2 regions of the Clostridium tanneri genome follow, and region 2 is predicted to be linked to the other one. Evidence: riboswitches for the same ligand, from Rfam matches in the RefSeq annotation. Region 2 holds a riboswitch; the other holds the start of a gene.
The links. Region 2 has a riboswitch for glycine ahead of P8V03_RS06185 (GrdX family protein). Riboswitches for the same ligand answer to the same signal wherever they lie in the genome.

Region 1: it holds a riboswitch for glycine, as region 2 does, so the genes downstream of both, gcvT (glycine cleavage system aminomethyltransferase GcvT) here and P8V03_RS06185 (GrdX family protein) in region 2, are expected to answer to the same signal.

Annotation. Positions count from the first base shown of each region.
Region 1 covers NZ_JARUJP010000018.1:57,919-62,356, forward strand. The annotation lists gene gcvPA (aminomethyl-transferring glycine dehydrogenase subunit GcvPA) at 1-1,263, opposite strand, end outside; gene gcvH (glycine cleavage system protein GcvH) at 1,275-1,649, opposite strand; gene gcvT (glycine cleavage system aminomethyltransferase GcvT) at 1,668-2,774, opposite strand; glycine riboswitch at 2,846-2,940, opposite strand; gene P8V03_RS14370 (MBL fold metallo-hydrolase) at 3,190-3,912, opposite strand; gene P8V03_RS14375 (hypothetical protein) at 4,102-4,438, shown strand, end outside.
Region 2 covers NZ_JARUJP010000005.1:136,963-141,400, reverse strand. The annotation lists gene P8V03_RS06195 (thioredoxin family protein) at 110-442, opposite strand; gene trxB (thioredoxin-disulfide reductase) at 468-1,391, opposite strand; gene P8V03_RS06185 (GrdX family protein) at 1,554-1,931, opposite strand; glycine riboswitch at 2,021-2,073, opposite strand; glycine riboswitch at 2,077-2,179, opposite strand; gene P8V03_RS06180 (DegV family protein) at 2,813-3,649, opposite strand; gene P8V03_RS06175 (tRNA (cytidine(34)-2'-O)-methyltransferase) at 3,669-4,136, opposite strand; gene P8V03_RS06170 (N-acetylmuramoyl-L-alanine amidase family protein) at 4,398-4,438, opposite strand, start outside.

The DNA.
Region 1 (4,438 bases), on a different contig from region 2:
TTCTTTATAAAGAGGATATTCTTTATCTAACTGATATCCACCTAATATATTATTATCTAAAAGAACTTCATTAGTATATTTCACAGAACTATTAGTATAAACTGCAAATTCTTTAAAGAAAGGCTTGTTAAATACTGGTTTATATTTTTCGCTCTTTGTTATCTCATTAAAAGCATAGTGGGATTTCTGTATACATTGCTCTGCCACTTCTCTTAACCCCTGCTTACCTAGGGTTGTTAAATATATTAATGCAGCTAAAGCATTGAGAGCTTGATTGGAGCAAATATTTGAAGAAGCTTTCTCCCTTCTTATATGCTGCTCCCTTGCCTGCATAGTCAAAACAAACCCTCTTTTACCATCCTTGTCTGTAGTTTCCCCTACAATTCTTCCTGGAATTTTTCTAAGGTGTTTTTTAGTTGTAGCAAGGAACCCCAAATAAGGTCCTCCATAGTTTAAATTATTGCCGAGAGATTGACCGTCGCCTACTGCTATATCCACCCCGTATTCTCCTGGATTTTTCAATATTCCTAGAGAAATAGGATCACAAGACACAATTAGCAGTGATTTATTTTCATGTACAACCCTTTCTATTTCTGACAATTCTTCAATTATTCCAAAGAAATTTGGTGTTTGGACTATAAAGGCTGCTGCATCTTTATTAAGTTCAGCTTTAAGCTTTTCTATATCAGTAGCTCCCCCTAATTCCTCTATTTCTATTACCTTTTGATTTTTAAATTTACAGTAAGTTTTTAATACCTTCCTTATTTCTGGATGAACAGCAGTAGACACAATAATATTCTTTCTTTTTGTTGTATCCACAGCCATTTGTGCAGCTTCTACAGCTGCTGTTGCTCCATCATACATAGACGCATTAGCTGCGTCCATTCCTGTAAGGTTAGCTATCATACTCTGATATTCAAATATTGTCTGCAGTGTTCCCTGACTTATCTCTGCTTGATAAGGTGTATAGGCAGTATAAAACTCAGATCTTCCTACTAAGTGTTTAATTATTGAAGGTATATAGTGGTCATAAGCCCCAGCACCTAAAAAGCAAACTAGCTCTTCACAGTTTTTATTTAAATTAGCTAACTTATTCATGTAATTTTCTACTTCAATCTCTGACATAGAAGGATTAATATTTAATCCTTTACTTAGACGAACTTCCTTTGGAATATCCTCAAATAAATCATCTATTGAGTTAATTCCTATGGATTTTAGCATTGATTCTTTATCCTCCACTGTCAAAGGTAAATATGGATGCATATTTACACCTCCTAACCACATACTTTTTTATATTCTTCTGAATTTAATAATCCCTCAAGCTCTAACTTATCATTAAGTTCAATAACTATCATCCAATTTCCAAAAGCATCTTCATTTACTGCTTCTGGACTATCTACTAAATTATCATTTATTTGAATCACTTTTCCGCTTACTGGTGTATACAAATCTGATGCTGCTTTTACCGATTCAACAACTCCAAAAGTATCTTCCTTAGATAATTCTGCACCTACCTGCGGAAGTTCAACGAAAACTATATCTCCTAAGGAATCCTGTGCATAGTCAGTGATTCCTATATAAGCCTTATCTCCTTCAACCTTTACCCATTCATGATCCTTACTATAAAGTAATTCCTTTAAAACCTTCATATTTAAATCCCCCTTAAATTATTTATTGTAATTCTTTTTATAAAATTTTTTACTAACTACCACAGCTTCACTAAGCTTATTTCTGACCTTTATAAAGATTGTGGTTCCTAAATTAGAATAATCATAATCGATTAAAGCAAGTCCTATATTCTTTTTCAACGATGGTGACAGATAACCGGTAGTAACTTGACCTATTTTCTTATCACCGACGAAAACTTCATAGCCATGTCTAGGAATACCTCTATCCTTCATTTCAAAGCCAACTATTTTTCTCTTTAAACCTTCTTCTTTTTGTTTCACAAGGGCATCTTTCCCTATAAAGTTTTCCTTATCCAGCCTAACGAAGAAATCTAATCCTGCTTCCAGAGGGGTTATTGTATCCAATAACTCATTTCCGTATAACGGTAAGTTTACCTCAAATCTTAAGGTATCTCTGCAGCCTAAACCTGCAGGCTTTAATCCATCTTCTTTTCCAGTTTCCAATATTTTATCCCATAAGGATACTGCCTTTTCTGAGGAGGTATAAATTTCAAAACCATCTTCCCCAGTATAGCCTGTTCTAGAAACTAAACATTTTATCCCTTCAATTGAAACATTCCTCTTACAGAAAAAGAATTTGATCTCCTGTAAACTTGTATCTACAAGCTTTTGAAGTATTTCTTCAGCCTTTGGACCCTGAATTGCAAGCTGAACCACTGAAGGAGATATATTATTAAGTTCTACATTAAATTTGCCTTTGTTCTCAACCATCCACTGAAAGTCCTTTTCAATATTTCCTGCATTTATTACTAAGAAAAAATGTTTTTCATTAAACCTGTACACTAATATATCATCTACAATTCCTCCGTCAGGATAACAAACAGGTGTATATAAAACTTGGTTATCTACAAGAGCCTTTACATCATTAGTTACTAAATTTTGCACAAAACTAAATGCATCTTCCCCAATTACTTCTACCTCACCCATATGGGAAACATCGAATAATCCTGCCTTTGTACGTACTGCTTCATGTTCCTGTATTATTCCCTCATATTGTACAGGCAGTGCCCAGCCTGCAAAGTCTATTATTTTTCCTCCATATTTTTCATAAGAATCAATTAATGGAGTTTTTTTCAATTGTTCCATATTTTTAATGCCCCCCTAATATTTTTTTCCATGACAAAAAGAGGATATGAATGTTAAAGCTTAATTTAACCCACATATCCTCTGTAACTTTACCTGAGAGTCTCGACACAAACTATGTCTTGCACCATCGGTTCTGTATTCAAACAGCCTTTCCAGAGTTTCGTCCTACAGCGCTAATTTTACCTGAGAGTTTCTAATATAGCCGTGGAACTATACTATTGCTCCTTCGGTTAACAAATGTTATCTCACGCTATAGTCATCCGAAGTTTTTTTATTATACCTTTATTATACTTACCAATTTTTTCATTTTCAAGAATAGTTAGAATATTAACACCCTTTATTACATTTTAAAATTTTCACCATGTATAATATAATAATCCAAAATGAATGTGCTGAGATTTTTTATACTAAATAATTAATTTTTATATATCATATCCATATTTTGTTTATGTACAGTCCTTGTATATTCTGATTCAAAGTCTACTTTTTTCCCTTCCATTAGATCTTTTAAATAGCTAATGGTACTAAATATATCTTCTTCTGATAAATTTGAAGTATGACTGGCTACAATTTTTTTAGCATTGTACTTTAAATAGTTTTCTAAAGTTTTAACATATGTAGAAACGTCCTCACTTTCTACATATACTATAGGTCTTTCTAAGTTATCTCCTACATATAGTACTTTCTCTTCCCGGTCAAATATGGAGATACTATCTACTGTGTGACCAGGGCTGTAGAATAATTCTATACCATCTTCTTCAAAGATAATTTTTTCTTCAAAGGTTATATTGGGCAAGAGCTTTTCTACTTTTCCATCAATATACTTAGTATTTTTATTTATTTGTTCTTCCCATAACTCATCTGATAGCTTTCTACAAAGCCTATGACCAATTATATTACTTCCTTTAAAGCTACAATTTCCCCATATATGATCCCAATGGAAGTGAGTATTAATTACTACTGTTTCTTTTTTACTGTTTAATTGATTTATAATTGCTTCCATACTGCCTGGACCGCAGAAGGTATCTATAAGATAGTTTTTTGATTTCTTTTCTATTAAAAAAACACTGGTTAAGTAGTTTTCGATACTATCGAAGGTAAACATAGTAGTACTTTTACTTATTCTTTCTATTTTCATAACTCTATCCTTTCATCTTTAACTTCAGCATATATTTTTTAAAATTGTCAAACAATCTCAGTTTATATATTAACATAAACAATAACTTATTTTAACCTATTTCCATTTCCCTCATATTTACTATAATTTGTTTACCTTTTTCCTATTTTTGAATACTATAGTATATAGCAATAATAATAGGAGATTTTCATGTTTACCAGAATACCTAAAGAGCTTCAAACGGACAAAGTATATGTACTACAAACTAAATACGCAGACGTAGATGGTGACGGAGTTCTTGAAACACTCACCCTCACCGGTAAAAAACCTTATGGAGAAAACGGTTTTATTGAAGACATAACTCTTACTATAAAAAATAAAAAAGCGGCTGCGGATATAGTAGTAAAACCAGAGAATAATGATGGTTATTCTCCAACCTTATTCATCGGAAAATTTACAGAGGACAAAGTTCCTCAAGTGCTTTTGTCTATCGCATCAGGAGGCAGCGGTGGATACTACTTTAATTATCTTTACTCCTTTAAGGACA
Region 2 (4,438 bases):
ACAATTTTCTAGGTTTATGAGTAATTATTTATTATTTAATAGCATAGAGTCTGCTGTTTAGTTAACTTATTTTGCAAACTGCCAACTCTCTACTATTAATTAGTAACTATTAAAGTGTTTCGTAGTAAGCTTTTATAAATCCTTCTATATCATCTAATGAAGCAATTTTATCTGCAGTTATTGAAGTTGCCTTTTCTCCATCCTTGTAGATTATCATTGTTGGTAATCCAAGAACCTTTTGTGATATAGCTAGTCTTCTTGCAGTGCTTGTGTTTAAGCTAGCAAACTTTATCTTGTCACCATATTTTCCTTCAAGGTCATGTACTCCTGGCATAAGCTGTTTACATATTTCACATTTATCTCCCCAGAAATCTACGAAAACTGGCTTTTCAGTATAAGTTAAAACTTCAGCTTCAAAATTCTCTTTGTTTAATTCTATCATTTCAAAATCCTCCTACTACCAATTTTTATTTACTATGTTCTGCTATATAATGCTCAGCAGCTGTTGCAGCTATAGCTCCATCTGCTGCTGCAGTTATAACCTGTCTTAAAGTTTTCTTTCTTACATCCCCTGCAGCAAATACTCCAGACATGTTTGTTCTCATGTCTTCATCTGTTACGATATATCCGCCTTCCATTTCTAATTGTCCATCGAACAATTGGGAAATTGGGTCATATCCAACAAATACGAAGCATCCATCTACTTTTAATTCACTAGTTTCACCAGTCTTTAAGTTTCTTACTACAAGACCTTCTAATATTTCATCTCCTAAAGCTGCATCAACAGTTGAATCCCAGATGAATTTTATCTTAGGATTTGCAAAAGCCTTTTCTTGTAATGACTTAGCTGCTCTTAAAGAATCTCTTCTGTGAATTATAGTTACACTCTCAGCAAACTTTGTAAGATATATTGCTTCAGTTATAGCTGAATCTCCTCCACCGATAACTGCAATATCTAGTTCTGTAAAGAAGTCTGCATCACAAGTAGCACAATATGATACTCCCTTTGCTCTTAGTTCTTGCTCTTGTTTAAATCCTGCAAGTCTTGGAGTAGCTCCTGTTGCTACTATTATAGTCTTTGCTCTGTAAGTTTCATTTTTTCCCTTTACAACCTTAACATCGCCCTCTAATTCTACCTCTGCGATATCATCTTTTCCGAAGTTAACTCCAAACTCCTCTGCTTGCTTTCTCATTCTTTCGATAAGACTTGGACCTGTACAATTCTCTATTGATCCTGGATAGTTTTCTAATTCATCTGTAGTTGAAGTTTGTCCTCCAAATTTAGCTCTTTCAATAAGTAATGTATCCATTCTTGATCTTGCAGCATAAAGTCCTGCTGATAATCCTGCTGGTCCACCACCGATTATTATAGTGTCGTAAATGTGTGACATTTTCATTACCTCCTACTATCTCTAATTAAACTATTACTGATAAAATTTGCTTAGAGCTATTCGCCCTTATGACTAAACCTTAATTTTACAGGATAACAATAAGTTTTTCAATTCCTGTACATTCTACTTAAAAGGGTGAACTATAATCTTTATTAAGCTACATTAATATAAGGCATGATAGATTAAATCATAATCTATCAACTGAAAGTCTTCTAAAACCTGTTCACTCCAATTAGGAATTCCAAACTTATTAGTGAACTTTTCAGTTGAACTTATTCCTTCTTCTATGTACTTTAAGGAGTCCACCTCTACAGCTTTTTCTCTATTTTTTGATATAATAACTGTTCTATAAGGCGTCTCATTTGGTTTTATACTACTCATTAAAGGATGAGTAAGAAGTTTATGACCATTATGAATATAGCTTCTTACCTTCTTAAATACATCTATGGTAGACCCATCTATAAATTCAGTTACATATTTACTGCTTAAATTCTCTTTGCTCATGGGATTATTTGTTACAACTATTATAGGTTCTATCATACTAACTCTCCTTTATAGGCTTTAAGCGCCATACATATATTTCCAACTAGACACACAAAAAAACAGAGATAAAAGCCTTCAGCCTTTACCTCTGTCTATTAACCTGAGAGTTTTACTCCTTCGGTGCATATGCTTTCCAGAGACTTGTCCATTTTCGGTCCTTTTGCCTGAGAGCTTCATACTATTTCGCTTATAGTACTTCCTCCTTCGGCTATCCACTTAAGGATGTCATATACCTAAAATTACTTTTTTAGATATATAACTAAGTAAATTCGCATTAACTGATTGTTAACATTTCTACTTAATCTCCCGAAAATTTCATCCAACATTATTGAATTTTGTTATGTTTTTGTTATGTTATTGTTTACATTTATTATTATATATTATCAAGTGCAAAAATTCTATACTTTTCTGAAATATTAATTATTACATTTTCTAATAAATCATATTCGAATTGCTGATAATATCACCCATCATTTACCAATATGGTTACTAAAAAATGAATTTATGTATATTTTTTCAATGAACTCTAACAAAATACGCTAATTTGTAACTTAATAATCTAAATTTATACAATTTTCGTCATTTTCTTTTAAGTTTTTATATTTTGACCCAATTCAACCATTGATAATTCATTAACAACCCAGTTGTGGAATTATGAACTATTTTTTAACAATCATTGATAAAAAAAATAAGCCGCACCTATTACAGTCAACTTATTTTAAACAAATTTTAAACAAAAGCAATAAGGTAAGCTTCATTCTAATTTAGTATGTTGTTAATAAATTAATATACAAGAGCTTCCTAGACTGTCGATGAAGTGAAACTTAAGTCAGATGAGTTTTTACCTCTATTGACCCTAGTTACCGAATAAAAGTGATTTAAAAATCTTCTACAAAGAATATGCCACAGGCATCTGGTCCAGCATGAACTCCAACTACACACCCAACTTCGCATTCAATAAAAGCATTTCCCCTAAGCTTCAACTCTTCTCTTAATGAACTAACATCCTTACTAGCTATTTCTAACAGTATAACATCTTCTCCTTGTTTTATTCCCTTTTTATCTCCATAATCTAAAATAGCCCTTATAGCTTTCTTACTTCCACGAACCTTATCAATAACAACCATTTCTCCATTTTCTACCGCTAATATAGGTTTTATACTTAATATATTTCCTATAATTCCTGCTGTTTTGGACAACCTCCCACCTTTAACGAGGTTGTCCAAACTATTAAAAACCAACGCACTTTTTATATGAGGTATTATCTTTAACAGTTCTTTTTCTATTTCTTCTATATTAAGTCCCATATCTTTCAACTTAGCAGCCTTTAGCACTAAGAGCCCTAATCCTGATGTGACATTTAAACTATCTATGACAACTATATTTTCTGTTTCCAGCGTTTCTTTCGCAATACAAGCTGATTGATATGTTCCGCTCATTTTTGAGGAGAGGTGAATGGAAACTACCTTATATCCCATATCTATATATTTTTTATAGCATTCTATAAATCTTTGAGGTATTACCTGAGCTGTTTTTGGAAATGTATCTGAGCTTGCCATTTTAGCTAAAAGGGTATGGGTGTTTATATCTATTCCATCCTTATAGCTTTCCTCATTAATACTAACTAAAAGCGGGAGTACCTCTATATCATGCTTTTTTATAATATAGTCTGGCAGGTCTGCGGTGCTATCTGTTATTATCTTTACCTTTTCCATCACTTCACAACCTTCCTACTTATTTCATATTAGGGAAATCCATCTGCCTCAGTGCCTCATATGCAACTATAGATACGGTGTTAGATAAATTTAAAGAACGAGTAGTAGTATTTATCATTGGTACTTTTATACACCTCTCAGGATCACTTTCCCTTATTACCTCTGGCAAACCTGAGGATTCTCTCCCAAATACTACAAAGTCCCCCTCCTTATATTCTACTTGATGATAGAAATTTTTAGCGTGAGTAGTTGAAAAATAAAAAGTAGAATTCTTATATTTTTCCCTAAGTTCCTCATAGGACTCATATATTGTAAGGTCTAAGTACTGCCAGTAATCAAGTCCTGCTCTTCTTACCTGCTTTTCATCCAAGCTGAATCCTAAAGGCTTTATTAAATGTAATTTAGAGTTGGTAAGAACACAAGTCCTTGCTATATTCCCTGTATTTTGTGGTATTTCCGGTTGGAATAATACTATATTTAAACTCAATGTTTTTTCCTCCTTTGTACTTTGCAATTAAGAAATAAATTCCTCCTATAGCAAGGAGGATTTCTAACTATTTGAAAAACTTCATTAAATATATTACTCTATAATATTCTAATAGTAAAGTACATATAGACCTTATTCCTATATTTTATAACTCATGTTTCGGATTTCAGATTGTAAATATATTTTTTCCTGAAAATTTTTGCTTTGTAGAACACTAACTTCCTTAAGTTATATTATTCCACTTTTAACCAAAAATATTCTCTAGTTTCCTTCACTTTCATTGAGATATTTAATAATTCCCC